4 regions of the Neobacillus sp. DHD-1R genome follow, and region 3 is predicted to be linked to each of the others. Evidence: a T-box and tRNA genes for the amino acid it is inferred to sense, from the RefSeq annotation. Region 3 holds a T-box; the other regions hold tRNA genes.
What was found. A T-box is a leader RNA that pairs with one kind of tRNA and senses whether it is charged. The one in region 3 lies ahead of AC3ANL_RS19160 (valine--tRNA ligase), so its partner is inferred to be a tRNA-Val.
Positions count from the first base shown of each region.

Region 1 (5,606 bases), 880 kb from region 3:
AGAATGAACCGGCGAGTTACGATCCCATGCAAGGTTAAGTTGAAGAGACGGAGCCGCAGCGAAAGCGAGTCTGAATAGGGCGAATGAGTATGTGGTCGTAGACCCGAAACCAGGTGATCTACCCATGTCCAGGGTGAAGTCCAGGTAACACTGGATGGAGGCCCGAACCCACGCACGTTGAAAAGTGCGGGGATGAGGTGTGGGTAGCGGAGAAATTCCAATCGAACTTGGAGATAGCTGGTTCTCTCCGAAATAGCTTTAGGGCTAGCCTCACGTAGTAAGAGTCTTGGAGGTAGAGCACTGTTTGGACTAGGGGCCCTCATCGGGTTACCGAATTCAGACAAACTCCGAATGCCAAAGACTTATCCGTGGGAGTCAGACTGCGAGTGATAAGATCCGTAGTCAAAAGGGAAACAGCCCAGACCACCAGCTAAGGTCCCAAAGTATACGTTAAGTGGAAAAGGATGTGGAGTTGCTTAGACAACCAGGATGTTGGCTTAGAAGCAGCCACCATTTAAAGAGTGCGTAATAGCTCACTGGTCGAGTGACTCTGCGCCGAAAATGTACCGGGGCTAAACGTATCACCGAAGCTGTGGATTGACATCAACGATGTCAGTGGTAGGAGAGCGTTCTAAGGGCGTTGAAGCTAGACCGTAAGGACTGGTGGAGCGCTTAGAAGTGAGAATGCCGGTATGAGTAGCGAAAGATGAGTGAGAATCTCATCCACCGAATGCCTAAGGTTTCCTGAGGAAGGCTCGTCCGCTCAGGGTTAGTCGGGACCTAAGCCGAGGCCGAAAGGCGTAGGCGATGGACAACAGGTTGATATTCCTGTACCACCTCTTTATCGTTTGAGTGATGGGGGGACGCAGGAGGATAGGGTAAGCGCGCTGTTGGATATGCGCGTCTAAGCAGTTAGGCTGGTAAGTAGGAAAATCCGCTTACCGTGAAGGCTGAGCTGTGACAGCGAGGGAAATTTAGTACCGAAGTTCCTGATTCCACACTGCCAAGAAAAGCCTCTAGCGAGATAAAAGGTGCCCGTACCGCAAACCGACACAGGTAGGCGAGGAGAGAATCCTAAGGTGAGCGAGAGAACTCTCGTTAAGGAACTCGGCAAAATGACCCCGTAACTTCGGGAGAAGGGGTGCTCTTTGGGGTGAATAGCCTCGAAGAGCCGCAGTGAATAGGCCCAGGCGACTGTTTAGCAAAAACACAGGTCTCTGCGAAGCCGCAAGGCGAAGTATAGGGGCTGACGCCTGCCCGGTGCTGGAAGGTTAAGAGGAGGGGTTAGCGCAAGCGAAGCTCTGAATCGAAGCCCCAGTAAACGGCGGCCGTAACTATAACGGTCCTAAGGTAGCGAAATTCCTTGTCGGGTAAGTTCCGACCCGCACGAAAGGCGTAACGATCTGGGCACTGTCTCAACGAGAGACTCGGTGAAATTATAGTACCTGTGAAGATGCAGGTTACCCGCGACAGGACGGAAAGACCCCGTGGAGCTTTACTGTAGCCTGATATTGAATTTTGGTACAGCTTGTACAGGATAGGTAGGAGCCTGAGAAGCCGGAGCGCTAGCTTCGGTGGAGGCGTCGGTGGGATACTACCCTGGCTGTATTGAAATTCTAACCCGCACCCCTGATCGGGGTGGGAGACAGTGTCAGGTGGGCAGTTTGACTGGGGCGGTCGCCTCCTAAAGAGTAACGGAGGCGCCCAAAGGTTCCCTCAGAATGGTTGGAAATCATTCGTAGAGTGTAAAGGCACAAGGGAGCTTGACTGCGAGACCTACAAGTCGAGCAGGGACGAAAGTCGGGCTTAGTGATCCGGTGGTTCCGCATGGAAGGGCCATCGCTCAACGGATAAAAGCTACCCCGGGGATAACAGGCTTATCTCCCCCAAGAGTCCACATCGACGGGGAGGTTTGGCACCTCGATGTCGGCTCATCGCATCCTGGGGCTGTAGTCGGTCCCAAGGGTTGGGCTGTTCGCCCATTAAAGCGGTACGCGAGCTGGGTTCAGAACGTCGTGAGACAGTTCGGTCCCTATCCGTCGTGGGCGCAGGAAATTTGAGAGGAGCTGTCCTTAGTACGAGAGGACCGGGATGGACGCACCGCTGGTGTACCAGTTGTCTTGCCAAAGGCATCGCTGGGTAGCTATGTGCGGACGGGATAAGTGCTGAAAGCATCTAAGCATGAAGCCCCCCTCAAGATGAGATTTCCCATAGCGTCAAGCTAGTAAGAACCCTGAAAGATGATCAGGTTGATAGGTCAGAGGTGGAAGCGTGGCGACATGTGGAGCTGACTGATACTAATCGTTCGAGGACTTAACCAAATAGAAAAGCGAAGGCGACTGGTCAACTTCGACAGACGTTGGAGAGCCGGCACTGCAAATCCTGGTTTTGGATTTGAAGGGACGGATCGAAACGGCCGAGAAGTTAGGAGCCGCAGCTGGACAATTTTTAAAGCGAACTTGAGTTTTACCACTTCTTCTGCATTATCTAGTTTTGAGAGAATGATCTCTCTAATTTTATAGTCTGGTAATTAAGGCGAGAAGGTCACACCCGTTCCCATACCGAACACGGAAGTTAAGCTTCTCAGCGCCGATGGTAGTTGGGACACGCGTCCCTGTGAGAGTAGGACGTTGCCAGGCACTGCCCCTTTGGGGCTATTATTTTGTCAAAAATGAATACCGGCCCCTTGGTCAAGCGGTTAAGACACCTCCCTTTCACGGAGGTAACACGGGTTCGAGTCCCGTAGGGGTCACCATTTGGAGGATTAGCTCAGCTGGGAGAGCATCTGCCTTACAAGCAGAGGGTCGGCGGTTCGATCCCGTCATCCTCCACCATTTACTATTTAGTAATTTTGCGCCCTTAGCTCAGCTGGATAGAGTGTTTGACTACGAATCAAAAGGTCGGGAGTTCGAATCTCTCAGGGCGCATTTTTACGGGAAGTAGCTCAGCTTGGTAGAGCACTTGGTTTGGGACCAAGGGGTCGCAGGTTCGAATCCTGTCTTCCCGACCAGTCGAAGTATTGTTATAATATGTGTGTTTGGCGGTGTAGCTCAGCTGGCTAGAGCGTACGGTTCATACCCGTAAGGTCGGGGGTTCGATCCCCTCCGCCGCTACCAAATGGTTTATTTTAATAATGGAGGAATACCCAAGTCTGGCTGAAGGGATCGGTCTTGAAAACCGACAGGCGGGTCATACCGCGCGGGGGTTCGAATCCCTCTTCCTCCTCCATAATATTTTTTATTGTTTTTTATTGTCGCGGGGTGGAGCACGTTCGAATATGCTTCTTCGATTACTCTACAGCGCAACGATTGAGCTGCTTCTTGGCTATGCTTTCCGAAATCGGGGCGGTCATTAACGAAATATGGAGCATGCTTCAAACTAAATATTTTTTATTGTCGCGGGGTGGAGCAGTCTGGTAGCTCGTCGGGCTCATAACCCGAAGGTCGCAGGTTCAAATCCTGCCCCCGCAATTTGGTCCGGTAGTTCAGTTGGTTAGAATGCCTGCCTGTCACGCAGGAGGTCGCGGGTTCGAGTCCCGTCCGGACCGCCATTTTATTCCAAGTAGGTTTCCTACTATTAATATATATAGATTTTGGCGGTTGTGGCGAAGTGGTTAACGCACCTGATTGTGGTTCAGGCATTCGTGGGTTCGATTCCCATCAGCCGCCCCATTTTTATTATTATTGGGCTATAGCCAAGCGGTAAGGCATCGCACTTTGACTGCGACATGCGTTGGTTCAAATCCAGCTAGCCCAGCCTTTTTATATATTGCGGGTGTAGTTTACTGGTAAAACCTCAGCCTTCCAAGCTGATGTAGTGGGTTCGATTCCCATCACCCGCTCCATAATGAATATGGGCCTATAGCTCAGCTGGTTAGAGCGCACGCCTGATAAGCGTGAGGTCGATGGTTCGAGTCCATTTAGGCCCATCTGAAAAAAATATTGTAGGTGATTGGTACCGTGTGCATTAACACGGGAATCAGTCACCTTTTTTTATTTTACTTAGAATTTTTTATAAAATTCTATTGCAAAAACGCTTTCATTGGGTTTATAATATCAATAAATCGATTTACTAAACCGATTTACTAAACCGTTTTATAATAAATGTTCATCATAGAAAGGATCTTCGTTATGAAAAAAGTGATTGTCCCGTTAAATGCTTTTGATAGGAAGGCAGTATTAGAAAATGGGCAAGCATCCTATGTTGAGCTGATCGCTCAGGCGGGAGCCTATGGGTTAGAAATTCGTCGTGAATTGTTGCCGAATGAGAATCTGCAGCTCGATAAAATAAAAAGTGAAATAGATAAATTTGGACTCTTCACTGTTTATTCTGCTCCGATTGAATGCTGGAAAGAGAACCACCAGCTAAATGAAGAGCAATTAAGTGAAATTTTTAAAGAAGGAGTCTTGCTTGGTGCCAAGTGGATAAAGGTTTCACTCGGATATTTTCAAAAAGGAGAATCCAGTGTTACTGAACTTGCTGCTTTTCTAAAGCAAAAGCCTGAAATTCAATTACTGGTCGAAAACGACCAAACAATACACGGAGGAAATATCAGTCAGTTACAAGCATTTTTTGAAAGCGTTGTCGAACAGGATGTTTCGGTTAAAATGACCTTTGATGCTGGGAACTGGTATTATTCCGGTCAGGATGTTGAGGAAGCATTGAGTAAGCTGGCTCCCTATGTCGTGTATCTTCATTTAAAACAGGTGGAGGTAAAGAATGATACCTTCGTTACAGTGCCACTTCAATCTGAAGGTGAACACAGCTGGAAGAAAGTAATGAGGAGCTTACCGGGTGACATTATGAAAGCACTGGAATTTCCAATCGTGCCGAACAAGAAAACAAAGGATTTTATTAAAATGATTAATGATTTGGTTAAGGAAAGCGAGGCGTTAACAACGTGCAACAGCTAGATGTAGTTACCTTTGGCGAAGCAATGGCCATGTTTATCGCCAATCAGCCAGGACCCTTGCATGAAGTCAGTCAATTTACCCGTGAGCTTGCTGGGGCAGAAACCAATGTTGCAATTGGCCTTTCAAGACTGGGTCTACGGTCTGGCTGGGCTAGTAAAGTAGGAAACGATGCTTTTGGCAAGTTTATAATTGATAGACTCAAAAATGAAAACGTCAACATTGATCATGTCTTGGTTGATGAAAATTATCCAACTGGATTTCAAATGAAATCAAGGGTGTTGAAAGGAGATCCCGAGGTCCAATATTTCCGAAAAGGGTCAGCTGCAAGTCACATGAGTGTAGACGATTTTAATGAAAAGTATTTTCTAGAGGCAAAGCATATGCATATGACGGGGATTCCTTTGGCCCTTTCTGAGCAAGTAAGAGATTTTTCAAAACATGCACTAGCATTTATGAAAAAAAGCGGCCGAACTGTTTCGTTTGACCCAAATTTACGTCCTAGTCTTTGGGAATCACAACAAGAAATGATAAACCACATTAATGAAGCTGCATTCCAAGCAGATACTGTCTTGCCTGGCATTACAGAGGGACAGCTTTTGACTGGCTACAAAGAGCCCCGTGATATAGCATCCTTTTACCTTACAAAAGGCGTTAAGCTGGTAGTGATTAAGCTTGGTGAGGCCGGGGCATTTT
Region 1 covers NZ_CM173232.1:4,752,559-4,758,164, reverse strand. The annotation lists rRNA gene AC3ANL_RS23530 (23S ribosomal RNA) at 1-2,321, shown strand, start outside; rRNA gene rrf (5S ribosomal RNA) at 2,523-2,639, shown strand; tRNA gene AC3ANL_RS23520 (tRNA-Glu) at 2,681-2,755, shown strand; tRNA gene AC3ANL_RS23515 (tRNA-Val) at 2,759-2,834, shown strand; tRNA gene AC3ANL_RS23510 (tRNA-Arg) at 2,854-2,927, shown strand; tRNA gene AC3ANL_RS23505 (tRNA-Pro) at 2,934-3,010, shown strand; tRNA gene AC3ANL_RS23500 (tRNA-Met) at 3,040-3,116, shown strand; tRNA gene AC3ANL_RS23495 (tRNA-Ser) at 3,136-3,228, shown strand; tRNA gene AC3ANL_RS23490 (tRNA-Met) at 3,397-3,470, shown strand; tRNA gene AC3ANL_RS23485 (tRNA-Asp) at 3,474-3,550, shown strand; tRNA gene AC3ANL_RS23480 (tRNA-His) at 3,596-3,671, shown strand; tRNA gene AC3ANL_RS23475 (tRNA-Gln) at 3,685-3,756, shown strand; tRNA gene AC3ANL_RS23470 (tRNA-Gly) at 3,771-3,844, shown strand; tRNA gene AC3ANL_RS23465 (tRNA-Ile) at 3,855-3,928, shown strand; gene AC3ANL_RS23460 (sugar phosphate isomerase/epimerase family protein) at 4,131-4,913, shown strand; gene AC3ANL_RS23455 (sugar kinase) at 4,901-5,606, shown strand, end outside.
Region 1: it encodes a tRNA-Val, which carries the amino acid that the T-box ahead of AC3ANL_RS19160 (valine--tRNA ligase) is inferred to sense. The anticodon was not compared.

Region 2 (5,606 bases), 1.3 Mb from region 3:
TATCACCGAAGCTGTGGATTGACATCAACGATGTCAGTGGTAGGAGAGCGTTCTAAGGGCGTTGAAGCTAGACCGTAAGGACTGGTGGAGCGCTTAGAAGTGAGAATGCCGGTATGAGTAGCGAAAGATGAGTGAGAATCTCATCCACCGAATGCCTAAGGTTTCCTGAGGAAGGCTCGTCCGCTCAGGGTTAGTCGGGACCTAAGCCGAGGCCGAAAGGCGTAGGCGATGGACAACAGGTTGATATTCCTGTACCACCTCTTTATCGTTTGAGTGATGGGGGGACGCAGGAGGATAGGGTAAGCGCGCTGTTGGATATGCGCGTCTAAGCAGCTAGGCTGGTAAGTAGGAAAATCCGCTTACCGTGAAGGCTGAGCTGTGACAGCGAGGGAAATTTAGTACCGAAGTTCCTGATTCCACACTGCCAAGAAAAGCCTCTAGCGAGATAAAAGGTGCCCGTACCGCAAACCGACACAGGTAGGCGAGGAGAGAATCCTAAGGTGAGCGAGAGAACTCTCGTTAAGGAACTCGGCAAAATGACCCCGTAACTTCGGGAGAAGGGGTGCTCTTTGGGGTGAATAGCCTCGAAGAGCCGCAGTGAATAGGCCCAGGCGACTGTTTAGCAAAAACACAGGTCTCTGCGAAGCCGCAAGGCGAAGTATAGGGGCTGACGCCTGCCCGGTGCTGGAAGGTTAAGAGGAGGGGTTAGCGCAAGCGAAGCTCTGAATCGAAGCCCCAGTAAACGGCGGCCGTAACTATAACGGTCCTAAGGTAGCGAAATTCCTTGTCGGGTAAGTTCCGACCCGCACGAAAGGCGTAACGATCTGGGCACTGTCTCAACGAGAGACTCGGTGAAATTATAGTACCTGTGAAGATGCAGGTTACCCGCGACAGGACGGAAAGACCCCGTGGAGCTTTACTGTAGCCTGATATTGAATTTTGGTACAGCTTGTACAGGATAGGTAGGAGCCTGAGAAGCCGGAGCGCTAGCTTCGGTGGAGGCGTCGGTGGGATACTACCCTGGCTGTATTGAAATTCTAACCCGCACCCCTGATCGGGGTGGGAGACAGTGTCAGGTGGGCAGTTTGACTGGGGCGGTCGCCTCCTAAAGAGTAACGGAGGCGCCCAAAGGTTCCCTCAGAATGGTTGGAAATCATTCGTAGAGTGTAAAGGCACAAGGGAGCTTGACTGCGAGACCTACAAGTCGAGCAGGGACGAAAGTCGGGCTTAGTGATCCGGTGGTTCCGCATGGAAGGGCCATCGCTCAACGGATAAAAGCTACCCCGGGGATAACAGGCTTATCTCCCCCAAGAGTCCACATCGACGGGGAGGTTTGGCACCTCGATGTCGGCTCATCGCATCCTGGGGCTGTAGTCGGTCCCAAGGGTTGGGCTGTTCGCCCATTAAAGCGGTACGCGAGCTGGGTTCAGAACGTCGTGAGACAGTTCGGTCCCTATCCGTCGTGGGCGCAGGAAATTTGAGAGGAGCTGTCCTTAGTACGAGAGGACCGGGATGGACGCACCGCTGGTGTACCAGTTGTCTTGCCAAAGGCATCGCTGGGTAGCTATGTGCGGACGGGATAAGTGCTGAAAGCATCTAAGCATGAAGCCCCCCTCAAGATGAGATTTCCCATAGCGTCAAGCTAGTAAGAACCCTGAAAGATGATCAGGTTGATAGGTCAGAGGTGGAAGCGTGGCGACATGTGGAGCTGACTGATACTAATCGTTCGAGGACTTAACCAAATAGAAAAGCGGAGGCGACTGGTCAACTTCGACAGACGTTGGAGAGCCGGCACTGCAAATCCTGGTTTTGGATTTGAAGGGACGGATCGAAACGGCCGAGAAGTAAGGAGCCGCAGCTGGACAAATTTTAAAGCGAACTTGAGTTTTACCACACTTCTTCTAGATTATTTAGTTTTGAGGGAATGAAAAAATTTAAATTTCCTCTTGAAAAATATAAAAAAGACATTATAATAAAATAGTGTCGAATAAATAGTCTGGTAATTAAGGCGAGAAGGTCACACCCGTTCCCATACCGAACACGGAAGTTAAGCTTCTCAGCGCCGATGGTAGTTGGGACACGCGTCCCTGTGAGAGTAGGACGTTGCCAGGCTGTAATATTATTATTGTTCCGCAGTAGCTCAGTGGTAGAGCTATCGGCTGTTAACCGATCGGTCGTAGGTTCGAGTCCTACCTGCGGAGCCATTTTTTTCATCAAAGAAAATCAGCTATGCTTCCATAGCTCAGTAGGTAGAGCACTTCCATGGTAAGGAAGAGGTCAGCGGTTCGAGCCCGCTTGGAAGCTTACCTATATTTATTATAAAAAAGGCCCCTTGGTCAAGCGGTTAAGACACCTCCCTTTCACGGAGGTAACACGGGTTCGAGTCCCGTAGGGGTCACCATATTTGGAGGATTAGCTCAGCTGGGAGAGCATCTGCCTTACAAGCAGAGGGTCGGCGGTTCGATCCCGTCATCCTCCACCATTAATATGCCGGGGTAGCTCAATTGGTAGAGCAACTGACTTGTAATCAGTAGGTTGGGGGTTCAAGTCCTCTCGCCGGCACCATTTTTTTAATTGAATATGGAGGGGTAGCGAAGTGGCTAAACGCGGCGGACTGTAAATCCGCTCCCTCCGGGTTCGGCGGTTCGAATCCGTCCCCCTCCACCATTCATATTTTTAAAAAAGTTGGACATACTAAATATATCACATTCATATTGGGCTATAGCCAAGCGGTAAGGCATCGCACTTTGACTGCGACATGCGTTGGTTCAAATCCAGCTAGCCCAGCCATGAGCCATTAGCTCAGTTGGTAGAGCATCTGACTTTTAATCAGAGGGTCGAAGGTTCGAGTCCTTCATGGCTCATAATGCAATAAAAGATAAAAACCCTAATGATACTTATTATGGGTTTTTATCTTTGAATACGCGGAAGTAGTTCAGTGGTAGAACATCACCTTGCCAAGGTGGGGGTCGCGGGTTCGAATCCCGTCTTCCGCTCCAATTATATGGGGCCTTAGCTCAGCTGGGAGAGCGCCTGCTTTGCACGCAGGAGGTCAGCGGTTCGATCCCGCTAGGCTCCACCATCACACTACATATTTGCCTTAAATCAGGATGCTGATTTAAGGCTTTTTTTATTTTTTTAGTTGGAAAAAATATGAGCTTTCGTGGATTCGCTGATAAAAATCTCCTGTTAACTTTCAGAACCTTTCCAAAATACTGTATATATATACACGACTTTGTCGAGTTGAGTCATAGGGATGAAAGCGGTTAAAATATACGTATCATGAGCAGGGGGGAAACAGTGATGTCTAATAAAAAGCTATCAATTATAGGAATGCCGATGGACTTAGGCCAGATGAGAAGGGGAGTAGATATGGGGCCAAGTGCCATTCGTTATGCGGGGATTAATGAACGACTAAAGCCTCTATTTGATAGTATTCACGACCTAGGTGATATTCCGGTTGGCAGACCAGAAGTAGTCATCGATAAAGAATCTAATCTACGGAACTTAGATTTAGTGGCAGAAAAAAGTGCTATGCTGGCTGAGAAGGTGGATGAGGCGATTAAATCAGGCGCATTTCCACTTGTCCTTGGTGGAGACCATAGTATTGCGATTGGTACATTAGCTGGAGTTTCTAAGCATTATAAAAATCTTGGTGTCATTTGGTATGATGCCCATGGTGATTTAAATACCGCTGAGACAAGCCCCTCTGGGAATATTCACGGGATGCCCTTAGCCGTTAGCCTTGGATTAGGACATTCATTGTTGACTGAAATCGCAGGATATTATCCAAAAGTTAAACCTGAAAACGTAGTAATCATTGGTGCAAGGGCGCTGGATGATGGAGAAAAGGATTTAATTAAGGAAATAGGAATTAAAGTATACACCATGCATGAAATTGATCGTTTGGGAATGGCTAAAGTAATGGAAGAAACGATTACCTACCTTAAAGAAAAAACAGATGGTGTCCATCTATCTCTTGATTTAGATGGTTTAGATCCAAGTGATGCCCCTGGTGTTGGAACACCTGTTATAGGCGGTATCAGCTATCGCGAAAGCCATCTTGCTATGGAAATGCTAGAAGAAGCCAAAATTATTACTTCTGCAGAATTTGTAGAGGTAAATCCAATCTTAGATGAAAAGAATAAGACTGCCATTTGTGCAGTTGAACTAATGGGTTCATTATTTGGCGAAAAATTATTATAAAAATGAGCAGCTGCACCTATTGCGAGTGCAGCTGCTTTTTAGCGTTTGGCCCTTTTCGTAACCTTTATTGCTATTTTCCCCCTACTTTGAGGCTCATTTGGACAGGCTTGGAGTATATTAAAGCAACCGAGTCTGAATCGGAGGCTCATGCAGACAGGTATGATGTCTTTTAAAGCAACTGAGTCTGAATCAGAGACTAATTCAAAAAATCCCCTATATAATTTGTCCAAAAAACAACAAACATTGCGAAAACAGTTTAACGTTTTAATGCAGTATACTTATTAAGTAAAGAGTCCAGCTTCATACTGGTTTCAATGACCTTCTGATTAGCAAATGAGGTATTAGATGCTAATCGAACCATCTCATTTCGATAATGTTCTATTTTTTCTAGTAAATCACGAGAACAAGCGCCCATCAACTACACCCTCTTTATAAAAATTACTATCTTTTTTCCCCACTACAAAAACTTTAAACTTAATTTATCCCTAAATTAGTAAATTTTTGTTAATATTATAGGTATTGAGAAGTTTTTCGTTAAAAACGAAACTTTTTCGCTAGCGATTCGTATTATCGTATAGCAGCATTGGAGCTGAAGAAACTCGATGGAAACAATTGTTAAAAAAAGAATTAAACAGGTGATCAAAGGCGATCAAGATGCATTTGGCGAAATTGTGGAATTATATAAAAACAGTGTCTATCAGCTTTGTTACAGAATGCTCGGAAATCGGCATGAAGCAGAGGACATGGCACAGGAAGCCTTTATCCGCGCTTATGTGAATATCAACTCGTTTAACCAGGACTTGAAATTTTCAACCTGGCTTTTCCGGATTGCTACTAATTTATGTATAGATCGGATGCGAAAAAAGAAGCCGGATCATTACTTGGATGCTGAAGTGGCCGGAACAGAAGGATTAACGATGTATTCGCAGATTCCATCCGACACACCGTTGCCGGAAACTGAGGTTGAAAGTTTGGAACTGCATGAGACCGTTCAGAAAGAAATTTTAAAGCTGCCTGAAAAATATCGTTCTGCTATCGTTTTAAAATATATTGAAGAGTTGTCCTTAAATGAAATTAGTGAAATTCTTGATCTGCCCCTTGGAACAGTAAAAACAAGAATTCACCGCGGTCGGGAAGCATTAAGGCAGCAATTACGATATGTGTGAAGAGGTGAAACAACAAATGTGTCCAGAACATATCATCGAACTAATGCACGAATATTTAGATGAAGAACTAGATCCTGAAAAAGAACAAGAACTGAGGGACCACCTCCAAAACTGTAAAGAATGTGAAACGATATTTAATGAATTAAAAAAGACTGTGGCTTTTGTAGGAAGTCTATCACATATGCAGGCACCTGCGGATTTTACGGCCAGTGTTATGGCTCGTCTGCCGAAGGA
Region 2 covers NZ_CM173232.1:5,213,481-5,219,086, reverse strand. The annotation lists rRNA gene AC3ANL_RS25695 (23S ribosomal RNA) at 1-1,742, shown strand, start outside; rRNA gene rrf (5S ribosomal RNA) at 1,996-2,112, shown strand; tRNA gene AC3ANL_RS25685 (tRNA-Asn) at 2,130-2,204, shown strand; tRNA gene AC3ANL_RS25680 (tRNA-Thr) at 2,232-2,304, shown strand; tRNA gene AC3ANL_RS25675 (tRNA-Glu) at 2,327-2,401, shown strand; tRNA gene AC3ANL_RS25670 (tRNA-Val) at 2,407-2,482, shown strand; tRNA gene AC3ANL_RS25665 (tRNA-Thr) at 2,490-2,565, shown strand; tRNA gene AC3ANL_RS25660 (tRNA-Tyr) at 2,583-2,667, shown strand; tRNA gene AC3ANL_RS25655 (tRNA-Gln) at 2,716-2,790, shown strand; tRNA gene AC3ANL_RS25650 (tRNA-Lys) at 2,792-2,864, shown strand; tRNA gene AC3ANL_RS25645 (tRNA-Gly) at 2,925-2,999, shown strand; tRNA gene AC3ANL_RS25640 (tRNA-Ala) at 3,007-3,082, shown strand; gene rocF (arginase) at 3,304-4,206, shown strand; gene AC3ANL_RS25630 (aspartyl-phosphate phosphatase Spo0E family protein) at 4,463-4,621, opposite strand; gene sigW (RNA polymerase sigma factor SigW) at 4,809-5,372, shown strand; gene AC3ANL_RS25620 (zf-HC2 domain-containing protein) at 5,389-5,606, shown strand, end outside.
Region 2: it encodes a tRNA-Val, which carries the amino acid that the T-box ahead of AC3ANL_RS19160 (valine--tRNA ligase) is inferred to sense. The anticodon was not compared.

Region 3 (5,606 bases):
GTGGATTTTCGCTAATAACCTCAAATCGGCCTGGCCAATACGCCTTTTTTAGTCCTGCTCGGATGCTATGCTCTGAAATAGCATAGGTACCCTGCTGAGTTAAGAATAGGGCTGCCATGACAGCAAGTGACGCATTTTCAGTTTGATGCTGGCCGATCATGCCAAGTTCTAACTGGTCAAGTGTTTGCAATGGTGTTTTTAATGTAAACACTTCCCCTCTTACAAGGGAATCATGAGCACTAATCCTAAATTCTTTATTTAATCGATAAATGGGGGCTGCCATTTTAGCCGCTTGTTTCTCGATGACTTCTAGTGCACCCGGAATTTTTACTGCAGTGAAAATGGGTGTATTCTCTTTAATGATACCGGCTTTTTCAAAAGCGATTTCCTCATAGGTATTACCTAGAATTGCGGTATGGTCTAACCCAATATTTGTAATGATAGAGAGCAAGGGATGAATAATATTGGTGGAATCAAAGCGTCCGCCTAGGCCCACTTCGAAAATAACAATGTCAACATTGCTGGCATGGGCAAAGTAATAAAACGCCATAGCGGTAATGACTTCAAACTCCGTTGGGCCGCCAAGTTCGGTTTCCTCTAATTCATCTGCCAGCGGGCGAATCACATTGGCAATCCTCAATAATTCATCATCTAAAATCGGTTTTCCATTGACACTAATTCGCTCGTTAAATTGCTCAATATATGGCGAGGTAAACGTTCCAACCGTATATCCCCCAGCTTGGAGAATCGATCGTAAAAAGGTTACGGTTGATCCCTTCCCATTGGTACCACCGATATGGACTGTTTTGATTTTGTTCTCTGGATGGTCGAGCTTGTCCATCATCCACTCCATTCGTGCCAGCCCCGGTTTAATCCCCAGTCTGAGTCGCGCATGAATCCAATCTAGGGCTTCTTTGTAGGTTGTAAACATTTATGTAACACCCCTTTTATTAATATCTTAACAAAGGGTCAGACCCCACAACCTAAGTGGGGTCTGACCCTTTTTGGGACAGCTTCCCAAACCTAATAATTTACCCTCTTAATTCTTTAATCCGTGCTTCGACAATGCTTCTCTTTTCGAGATAGTCACTTTCCTTGGCACGTTCTTCAGCAACGACGCTCTCTGGAGCTTTTTTCATGAACCCTTCATTGCTTAATTTCTTCTGAACCCGTTCGACTTCTTTATTTAATCGTTCAAATTCCTTTTCAAGACGGGCAATTTCTTCATCAATGTTAATCAGCCCTTCAAGAGGAAGAATGATTTCTAAACCAGTAATAACGGCAGTCATCGCCTTTTCAGGTAATTCGATATCAATCCCCATTTGCAGTTCCTCTGGATTACAGAAGCGTTCAATGTAATGACGATTGCTTTCGACTGTTCTTAGAATGGTTTCATCCTTCGCTTTGACAAGCATTTTAATTTTTTTGCTCATTGGTGTGTTTACTTCGGAACGAATATTCCGTACGGACCGAATCATTTCCATCAGAAGCTTCATATCCTGTGCAGCTTGTTCATCGGAAAGCTCCGGTTTTACAACTGGCCATGCTGCTGTTGTAATCGACTCTCCTGCATGCGGAAGGTTTTGCCAAATTTCCTCGGTGATAAATGGCATGAATGGATGCAGTAAGCGCATCGTTTGATCTAATACATGGGCAAGGATAGAACGAGTCGTTTTCTTCGCTGCTTCATCTTCCCCATATAATGGCAGCTTCGCCATTTCAATGTACCAATCACAGAAGTCATCCCAGATAAAGTTGTATAAGGCACGGCCCACTTCACCGAATTCATAGCGTTCAGAAAGTCTTGTTACGTGTTCAATGGTTTCATTTAATTGAGTTAAAATCCACTTATCGGCAACCGATTTTTCCCCGCTAAAATCAATTTCCTCGTAGGTTAAGCCATCCATATTCATTAATGCAAAGCGGGAAGCATTCCAAATCTTATTAGCAAAGTTCCAAGTGGATTCAACCTTTTCGTAACTAAAGCGAAGGTCCTGACCTGGTGAGCTTCCGGTTGATAAGAAGTAACGCAATGCATCGGCACCATATTTTTCGATAACATCCATTGGGTCTACACCATTGCCAAGGGATTTACTCATTTTTCGTCCCTGCTCGTCACGTACGAGACCATGAATCAGTACATCTTTAAATGGACGCTCGCCCGTAAACTCAATGCTTTGGAAAATCATTCTTGAAACCCAGAAAAAGATGATGTCGTAACCAGTGACAAGGGCATCTGTTGGGAAATAACGTTTATAATCGGCCGCTTCTTTATTTGGCCAGCCCATGGTTGAAAAAGGCCATAATGCTGAACTAAACCAAGTATCTAATACATCATTATCTTGGTTCCAGTTTTCCGCGTCAGCAGGTGCTTCAAGCCCTACATAGACTTCGCCTGTTTCCTTGTGATACCACGCTGGAATACGGTGGCCCCACCAAAGCTGTCTAGAAATACACCAATCACGGATATTTTCCATCCAGCGCAAGTAAGTTTTTTCGAAACGGTCTGGGACAAAGTTAACTTTTTCTTCTTTAGTTTGCAATGCAATCGCTTCGTCTGCGAGTGGCTGCATCTTAACAAACCATTGGGTGGACAGGTATGGTTCGACAACCGCGCCGCTGCGCTCAGAATGACCAACAGAATGCATATGCTCTTCAATTTTGAAAAGTACACCTAGTTCCTGAAGATCTTTGACAATTTGCTTTCGGCATTCGAAACGATCTAAGCCTTGATATATACCTGCTTTTTCATTCATGGAACCGTCTTCGTTCATAACAAGGATGCGCTCAAGATTGTGGCGGTTCCCTACCTCAAAGTCGTTAGGGTCATGTGCAGGTGTGATTTTTACTGCCCCAGAACCAAACTCCATATCAACATAATCATCGGCAACAATCGGAATTTCTCGGCCTACAATTGGAAGGATAACGTTTTTCCCAATCAGATGCTTGAACCGGTCATCTTCCGGGTGAACCGCAATGGCTGTATCGCCGAGCATGGTTTCCGGACGGGTTGTGGCAATCTCAATCGTGCCAGAGCCATCTGCAAGTGGATATTTCATATGATAAAATGCACCTTGGATATCCTTGTAGATAACTTCGATGTCAGAAAGGGCTGTTTTGGTTGATGGATCCCAGTTAATAATGTACTCACCACGGTAAATCAAGCCTTTTTTATAAAGGGTGACAAATACTTCTTTAACTGCATCAGATAGGCCCTCATCTAGGGTGAAACGCTCGCGGCTGTAATCTAGGCCAAGTCCTAGTTTGGACCATTGCTGGCGGATATGGGAAGCATACTCTTCCTTCCACTTCCATGTTTCCTCAACGAACTTATCCCGGCCTAAATCGTAGCGGTTTTTGCCTTCGTTACGAAGCTTTTCCTCTACTTTCGCTTGGGTGGCAATACCGGCGTGGTCCATGCCTGGCAGCCAGAGAACATCATAGCCCTGCATCCGTTTCATCCGTGTCAGAATATCTTGTAAGGTTGTATCCCAAGCATGACCTAAATGAAGTTTTCCGGTAACATTTGGCGGCGGGATGACAATCGTATATGGCTTTTTCCCTTCATCGTCCTTTGCTTCAAAAAACTTACCTTGTAACCACCAGTCGTAACGCCCCTTTTCGATCGTTTGCGGATCGTATTTCGTCGGCATTGTTAATTCTTTTGTTTCCATCTAAAATTCCTCCTTTTTACTAAGAAAAGCGCAAGCGCCCTGGTCAGCGGCGTATGGCCTGGAGCGCTCCAACTGAGATAAAGGAAACACGAAGAGCCGGAGGCGATTCGATGTTGACTTATCGTAGGGCGGAGAGTGAAGGACACTAGCCGCTAGGGCGCTGGAGCTGGACAATTCTCGAAGCCAAAACTTAAATTCTTATATTAACAAAAAAACCCCATTCGTCGTAAAAGGACGAATGGAGTTTGCTTCGCGGTACCACCTTTTTTCCAATCAAAGATTACATGATTGGCTCTTAAATCAGATAACGGATTTCCTCCGTCTTCCACTACTAGGATGTACTCCGTTCGCAAAAGAAGCTCCTGGGCGACCTTCAGACGTTCCGCTTAGGAAATCTTCCAGCTAATGATTTCCCTCTCTATAAGCAGGAGTGCATCGTACTCTTCCCTGTCTTTGCTTTATTTTTTAAATTATATTGTTATACTACCGAAAAAAAGGGTTAGACGTCAATCATGATAACCAATTTTTTTATATTTTATACTGTATGTAACAATAGAAGAAAATGCAAGCCCTTTATTACATCATGTTCATGCACTTTTAGAGGTAACAGACCATTCCTGCACAGCTTGTTTCTTTATGTACAAACTAGACTTAGCCAAAGAAATTCCAAGAACAGACCAAAATATCGGCGCAACCGGAACCGTACTAATATTAAAAAAGGCTTGTACTAAATAACCGATAATGGTTGCAATTAACCCATATTGGATAATGGTCTCCTGCCCTTGTGCCTTTTTAACTGCTTGGAAGGCTCTGCGTAGAACCACAATGACCAAGAGTAGGTATGTCAATAATGCGGGTGTCCCTAATGTAATTGCAATTTGTAAATATTCGTTATGGGCTTTATCGACTTTAGTATTCGGGCTCCCCAAAAATTCTTGTAGTTCCTCTGGAGTAGCTGGAAAGATAAATTCAAAGGTGTCTGGCCCTGACCCCACCCAAAAATACTCCTTTACAAGCGGTAAGGATTTTTTCCAGATGAAAAATCGGGAAGAGCCTTCATGACCAGTACTTTGATTGGAGGCAATACTCACCGAATCATTCACAACGGAATGAATCCGCTGAAAATAAAAGCCATTTTCAGTGGTATTAATGGCTAAAAGTAATAGAGCCAAACTAAATAATAAGGTAATCCACCTTTTCCACAGATATTTCCTTTTAAGTACAACAAACATAGTTAAAAATACAGTGCCGCAAAATACACCCACATACCCACTTCTTGTACTGGAAAAAAGAAGCGCAATAAAGGCTAAACAAGCTGTAATATAGTATATCGAGGTAGCTTTTTGATTAGTTGTTGTTAAATATAGGGTCAATGTTACTATCAAAACTAACACAAGATAGGACCCAAAGAAATTAGGATTATCAAAAAAAGTATATGTCCCCGTATAATTTCGCATAGCACTATTCCTAGGCAGAAAGTCTAATCCATAATGCTGCAAAATTCCGTAAATTGAGACAATGATCGAGACGATCGAAATGCCAGACATGACTTTATTTAATTTGTTCAGTTCGATCAGCCGATAGGAAAAAAGAAAAAGACTAAAATAGGAAAAGTATGTAATAAGTCCTTCCTTGCGATCCAAGGTACCATGAACGGCCGTATACGTATAATCGGACAATGCAGTGGAAATCTCGATTAAACTTAATAAAATGAGCAAAATCAATTCGACGGAAGCATCCCGCTTTGCTGGCAATAGAGTCCGATACTTTCTTTTAAAAATAAGATAGAGCCATGTACCAAGGACAAATAGGTATAAGTAATCGGTCTTTATCGTAGTATAGTACGGGTCAAACCCCCAAGGGTAAATAAGCAGCGGAAAAAGAATGATAAACCAATACATTCAAAAATAAGCTCCTTTTTATGGATCATGA
Region 3 covers NZ_CM173232.1:3,876,862-3,882,467, forward strand. The annotation lists gene AC3ANL_RS19155 (bifunctional folylpolyglutamate synthase/dihydrofolate synthase) at 1-931, opposite strand, end outside; gene AC3ANL_RS19160 (valine--tRNA ligase) at 1,032-3,674, opposite strand; T-box leader at 3,902-4,137, opposite strand; gene AC3ANL_RS19165 (O-antigen ligase family protein) at 4,262-5,575, opposite strand.

Region 4 (5,606 bases), 2.2 Mb from region 3:
GGAGCTGTAAGTAAGCTTTGATCCGGAGATTTCCGAATGGGGAAACCCACTGCTCGTAATGGAGTAGTATCTTTACCTGAATACATAGGGTATGGATGGCATACCCGGGGAACTGAAACATCTAAGTACCCGGAGGAAGAGAAAGCAAACGCGATTCCCTGAGTAGCGGCGAGCGAAACGGGACATAGCCCAAACCAAGAGGCCTGCCTCTTGGGGTTGTAGGACACTCAACATGGAGTTACAAAGGAACGGGGTAAATGAAGCGATCTGGAAAGGTCCGTCATAGAAGGTAAAAACCCTGTAGTTGAAACTTCGTTCCCTCCTGAGTGGATCCTGAGTACGGCCGGACACGAGAAATCCGGTCGGAAGCAGGGAGGACCATCTCCCAAGGCTAAATACTCCCTAGTGACCGATAGTGAACCAGTACCGTGAGGGAAAGGTGAAAAGCACCCCGGAAGGGGAGTGAAATAGTTCCTGAAACCGTGTGCCTACAAGTAGTCAGAGCCCGTTAATGGGTGATGGCGTGCCTTTTGTAGAATGAACCGGCGAGTTACGATCCCATGCAAGGTTAAGTTGAAAAGACGGAGCCGCAGCGAAAGCGAGTCTGAATAGGGCGAATGAGTATGTGGTCGTAGACCCGAAACCAGGTGATCTACCCATGTCCAGGGTGAAGTCCAGGTAACACTGGATGGAGGCCCGAACCCACGCACGTTGAAAAGTGCGGGGATGAGGTGTGGGTAGCGGAGAAATTCCAATCGAACTTGGAGATAGCTGGTTCTCTCCGAAATAGCTTTAGGGCTAGCCTCACGTAGTAAGAGTCTTGGAGGTAGAGCACTGTTTGGACTAGGGGCCCTCATCGGGTTACCGAATTCAGACAAACTCCGAATGCCAAAGACTTATCCGTGGGAGTCAGACTGCGAGTGATAAGATCCGTAGTCAAAAGGGAAACAGCCCAGACCACCAGCTAAGGTCCCAAAGTATACGTTAAGTGGAAAAGGATGTGGAGTTGCTTAGACAACCAGGATGTTGGCTTAGAAGCAGCCACCATTTAAAGAGTGCGTAATAGCTCACTGGTCGAGTGACTCTGCGCCGAAAATGTACCGGGGCTAAACGTATCACCGAAGCTGTGGATTGACATCAACGATGTCAGTGGTAGGAGAGCGTTCTAAGGGCGTTGAAGCTAGACCGTAAGGACTGGTGGAGCGCTTAGAAGTGAGAATGCCGGTATGAGTAGCGAAAGATGAGTGAGAATCTCATCCACCGAATGCCTAAGGTTTCCTGAGGAAGGCTCGTCCGCTCAGGGTTAGTCGGGACCTAAGCCGAGGCCGAAAGGCGTAGGCGATGGACAACAGGTTGATATTCCTGTACCACCTCTTTATCGTTTGAGTGATGGGGGGACGCAGGAGGATAGGGTAAGCGCGCTGTTGGATATGCGCGTCTAAGCAGTTAGGCTGGTAAGTAGGAAAATCCGCTTACCGTGAAGGCTGAGCTGTGACAGCGAGGGAAGTTTAGTACCGAAGTTCCTGATTCCACACTGCCAAGAAAAGCCTCTAGCGAGATAAAAGGTGCCCGTACCGCAAACCGACACAGGTAGGCGAGGAGAGAATCCTAAGGTGAGCGAGAGAACTCTCGTTAAGGAACTCGGCAAAATGACCCCGTAACTTCGGGAGAAGGGGTGCTCTTTGGGGTGAATAGCCTCGAAGAGCCGCAGTGAATAGGCCCAGGCGACTGTTTAGCAAAAACACAGGTCTCTGCGAAGCCGCAAGGCGAAGTATAGGGGCTGACGCCTGCCCGGTGCTGGAAGGTTAAGAGGAGGGGTTAGCGCAAGCGAAGCTCTAAATCGAAGCCCCAGTAAACGGCGGCCGTAACTATAACGGTCCTAAGGTAGCGAAATTCCTTGTCGGGTAAGTTCCGACCCGCACGAAAGGCGTAACGATCTGGGCACTGTCTCAACGAGAGACTCGGTGAAATTATAGTACCTGTGAAGATGCAGGTTACCCGCGACAGGACGGAAAGACCCCGTGGAGCTTTACTGTAGCCTGATATTGAATTTTGGTACAGCTTGTACAGGATAGGTAGGAGCCTGAGAAGCCGGAGCGCTAGCTTCGGTGGAGGCGTCGGTGGGATACTACCCTGGCTGTATTGAAATTCTAACCCGCACCCCTGATCGGGGTGGGAGACAGTGTCAGGTGGGCAGTTTGACTGGGGCGGTCGCCTCCTAAAGAGTAACGGAGGCGCCCAAAGGTTCCCTCAGAATGGTTGGAAATCATTCGTAGAGTGTAAAGGCACAAGGGAGCTTGACTGCGAGACCTACAAGTCGAGCAGGGACGAAAGTCGGGCTTAGTGATCCGGTGGTTCCGCATGGAAGGGCCATCGCTCAACGGATAAAAGCTACCCCGGGGATAACAGGCTTATCTCCCCCAAGAGTCCACATCGACGGGGAGGTTTGGCACCTCGATGTCGGCTCATCGCATCCTGGGGCTGTAGTCGGTCCCAAGGGTTGGGCTGTTCGCCCATTAAAGCGGTACGCGAGCTGGGTTCAGAACGTCGTGAGACAGTTCGGTCCCTATCCGTCGTGGGCGCAGGAAATTTGAGAGGAGCTGTCCTTAGTACGAGAGGACCGGGATGGACGCACCGCTGGTGTACCAGTTGTCTTGCCAAAGGCATCGCTGGGTAGCTATGTGCGGACGGGATAAGTGCTGAAAGCATCTAAGCATGAAGCCCCCCTCAAGATGAGATTTCCCATAGCGTCAAGCTAGTAAGAACCCTGAAAGATGATCAGGTTGATAGGTCAGAGGTGGAAGCATGGCGACATGTGGAGCTGACTGATACTAATCGTTCGAGGACTTAACCATTTTTAAGCGAACTTGAGTTTTACACACTTCTTCTGTATTATCTAGTTTTGAGAGAACGATCTCTCAATAAAATAGTCTGGTAATTAAGGCGAGAAGGTCACACCCGTTCCCATACCGAACACGGAAGTTAAGCTTCTCAGCGCCGATGGTAGTTGGGACACGCGTCCCTGTGAGAGTAGGACGTTGCCAGGCTACCCCATTTGGGGCTATTTTTTTGTGAAAATTTATTACGGCCCCTTGGTCAAGCGGTTAAGACACCTCCCTTTCACGGAGGTAACACGGGTTCGAGTCCCGTAGGGGTCACCATATTTGGAGGATTAGCTCAGCTGGGAGAGCATCTGCCTTACAAGCAGAGGGTCGGCGGTTCGATCCCGTCATCCTCCACCATATTTCTTTCTAAACTCTAAGCCGGGGTAGCTCAATTGGTAGAGCAACTGACTTGTAATCAGTAGGTTGGGGGTTCAAGTCCTCTCGCCGGCACCATTATGTACGAGCCATTAGCTCAGTTGGTAGAGCATCTGACTTTTAATCAGAGGGTCGAAGGTTCGAGTCCTTCATGGCTCACCATAATAAATTTATATGCGGGTGTGGCGGAATTGGCAGACGCACCAGACTTAGGATCTGGCGCCGCAAGGCGTGGGGGTTCGACTCCCTTCACCCGCATTCATTTATTTTTCCATGCGGAAGTAGTTCAGTGGTAGAACATCACCTTGCCAAGGTGGGGGTCGCGGGTTCGAATCCCGTCTTCCGCTCCAAATGCGCCATTAGCTCAATAGAAAGAGTATCTGACTACAGACCATATGGTTGTAGGTTTGGCCCTCTATCGGGCATGCCATATATAACGGGAAGTAGCTCAGCTTGGTAGAGCACTTGGTTTGGGACCAAGGGGTCGCAGGTTCGAATCCTGTCTTCCCGACCATTTTTATACTTTTGGGGCCTTAGCTCAGCTGGGAGAGCGCCTGCTTTGCACGCAGGAGGTCAGCGGTTCGATCCCGCTAGGCTCCACTTATTTGGAGGAATACCCAAGTCTGGCTGAAGGGATCGGTCTTGAAAACCGACAGGCGGGTCATACCGCGCGGGGGTTCGAATCCCTCTTCCTCCTCCATAATATGTATTCTTGATTTTTATTGTCGCGGGGTGGAGCAGTCTGGTAGCTCGTCGGGCTCATAACCCGAAGGTCACAGGTTCAAATCCTGTCCCCGCAATATGGTCCGGTAGTTCAGTTGGTTAGAATGCCTGCCTGTCACGCAGGAGGTCGCGGGTTCGAGTCCCGTCCGGACCGCCATTTTATCCCAGTAGTTTTTTTGAGCAAAGGACTAACATTAAATTTGTTGTAGGTAAGAATATTAAATTGGCTCAGTAGCTCAGTCGGTAGAGCAAAGGACTGAAAATCCTTGTGTCGGCGGTTCGATTCCGTCCTGCGCCATCATATCTTTTAATACGCTATTTCAACTTATACATGGAGGGGTAGCGAAGTGGCTAAACGCGGCGGACTGTAAATCCGCTCCCTCAGGGTTCGGCGGTTCGAATCCGTCCCCCTCCACCATTATGGCGGTTGTGGCGAAGTGGTTAACGCATCGGATTGTGGTTCCGACATTCGTGGGTTCGATTCCCATCAGCCGCCCCATTTTTCTAATTTGATTGGGCTAATGCCTATTAAATGTTGGCGGCATAGCCAAGTGGTAAGGCAGAGGTCTGCAAAACCTTTACCACCGGTTCGAATCCGGTTGCCGCCTCCATCATAAATGCGGGTGTAGTTTACTGGTAAAACCTCAGCCTTCCAAGCTGATGTAGTGGGTTCGATTCCCATCACCCGCTCCACACTTCTATTTGGGCCTATAGCTCAGCTGGTTAGAGCGCACGCCTGATAAGCGTGAGGTCGATGGTTCGAGTCCATTTAGGCCCACCTTATTCTAATAGTATTTTATTGTTCCGCAGTAGCTCAGTGGTAGAGCAATCGGCTGTTAACCGATCGGTCGTAGGTTCGAGTCCTACCTGCGGAGCCATTTTTTTGGATCGGAAATACTCAACAGGCATCCATGATAATGGTTAGGTCACGTGAGCATTCCGCCATTCAATAATGCGCCTTTAGCTCAGCTGGATAGAGCATACGCCTTCTAAGCGTACGGTCAGAGGTTCGAATCCTCTAAGGCGCATAAAAGTTAATATGGATTAGAAGCGCCTGAGTACTTAACATACTCAGGCGCTTTTTTACTAATATACTTCACTCCAACGGGTGAATGAGTTGAAATTCTCTACTAGAGCGCAGCTAAGCTTAACACAGCAGACCAACAGTTTGGTCTGCTTTTTTGATATTTGCAGTTCGAAAAATCGGTTATACCGTAGTTCATTTCTTAACTTCCCCTAACCAATTGCGTCTCCAAGGCCGGCACTTTGCCCTAATAGGCGGTGTCTGGTCTATTAACGTAATTTATACTTTACTTCATGTAAACTTTTTTTTACATCATGCATATAATACTATGCATGGTGTAAAAGTGAACATACAGGGGGTGTAAACCATGACTTATCAAGAAAAGAAAAGCATTGTATCATTGATCAGCGCCATATTCATTTTCGTATCTTATGGCTTGTACATGTACCCTAAGTACCCTGAAGGAGGTCTGGAAACGACCGAAACCTTTCGTTATTGGGGTTCCTTCGTCCTCATTTTGACTTTGGTTTCAATAGTCGCGCACATCATTATCAGCATTATTTTTAACATCGTCTTTAGAATGACGACTAAAGAAAAGG
Region 4 covers NZ_CM173232.1:632,856-638,461, forward strand. The annotation lists rRNA gene AC3ANL_RS02970 (23S ribosomal RNA) at 1-2,855, shown strand, start outside; rRNA gene rrf (5S ribosomal RNA) at 2,931-3,047, shown strand; tRNA gene AC3ANL_RS02980 (tRNA-Glu) at 3,087-3,161, shown strand; tRNA gene AC3ANL_RS02985 (tRNA-Val) at 3,167-3,242, shown strand; tRNA gene AC3ANL_RS02990 (tRNA-Thr) at 3,263-3,338, shown strand; tRNA gene AC3ANL_RS02995 (tRNA-Lys) at 3,347-3,422, shown strand; tRNA gene AC3ANL_RS03000 (tRNA-Leu) at 3,437-3,518, shown strand; tRNA gene AC3ANL_RS03005 (tRNA-Gly) at 3,536-3,610, shown strand; tRNA gene AC3ANL_RS03010 (tRNA-Pro) at 3,698-3,774, shown strand; tRNA gene AC3ANL_RS03015 (tRNA-Ala) at 3,788-3,860, shown strand; tRNA gene AC3ANL_RS03020 (tRNA-Ser) at 3,868-3,960, shown strand; tRNA gene AC3ANL_RS03025 (tRNA-Met) at 3,987-4,060, shown strand; tRNA gene AC3ANL_RS03030 (tRNA-Asp) at 4,064-4,140, shown strand; tRNA gene AC3ANL_RS03035 (tRNA-Phe) at 4,209-4,281, shown strand; tRNA gene AC3ANL_RS03040 (tRNA-Tyr) at 4,317-4,401, shown strand; tRNA gene AC3ANL_RS03045 (tRNA-His) at 4,407-4,482, shown strand; tRNA gene AC3ANL_RS03050 (tRNA-Cys) at 4,521-4,594, shown strand; tRNA gene AC3ANL_RS03055 (tRNA-Gly) at 4,603-4,676, shown strand; tRNA gene AC3ANL_RS03060 (tRNA-Ile) at 4,688-4,761, shown strand; tRNA gene AC3ANL_RS03065 (tRNA-Asn) at 4,787-4,861, shown strand; tRNA gene AC3ANL_RS03070 (tRNA-Arg) at 4,938-5,011, shown strand; gene AC3ANL_RS03075 (hypothetical protein) at 5,375-5,606, shown strand, end outside.
Region 4: it encodes a tRNA-Val, which carries the amino acid that the T-box ahead of AC3ANL_RS19160 (valine--tRNA ligase) is inferred to sense. The anticodon was not compared.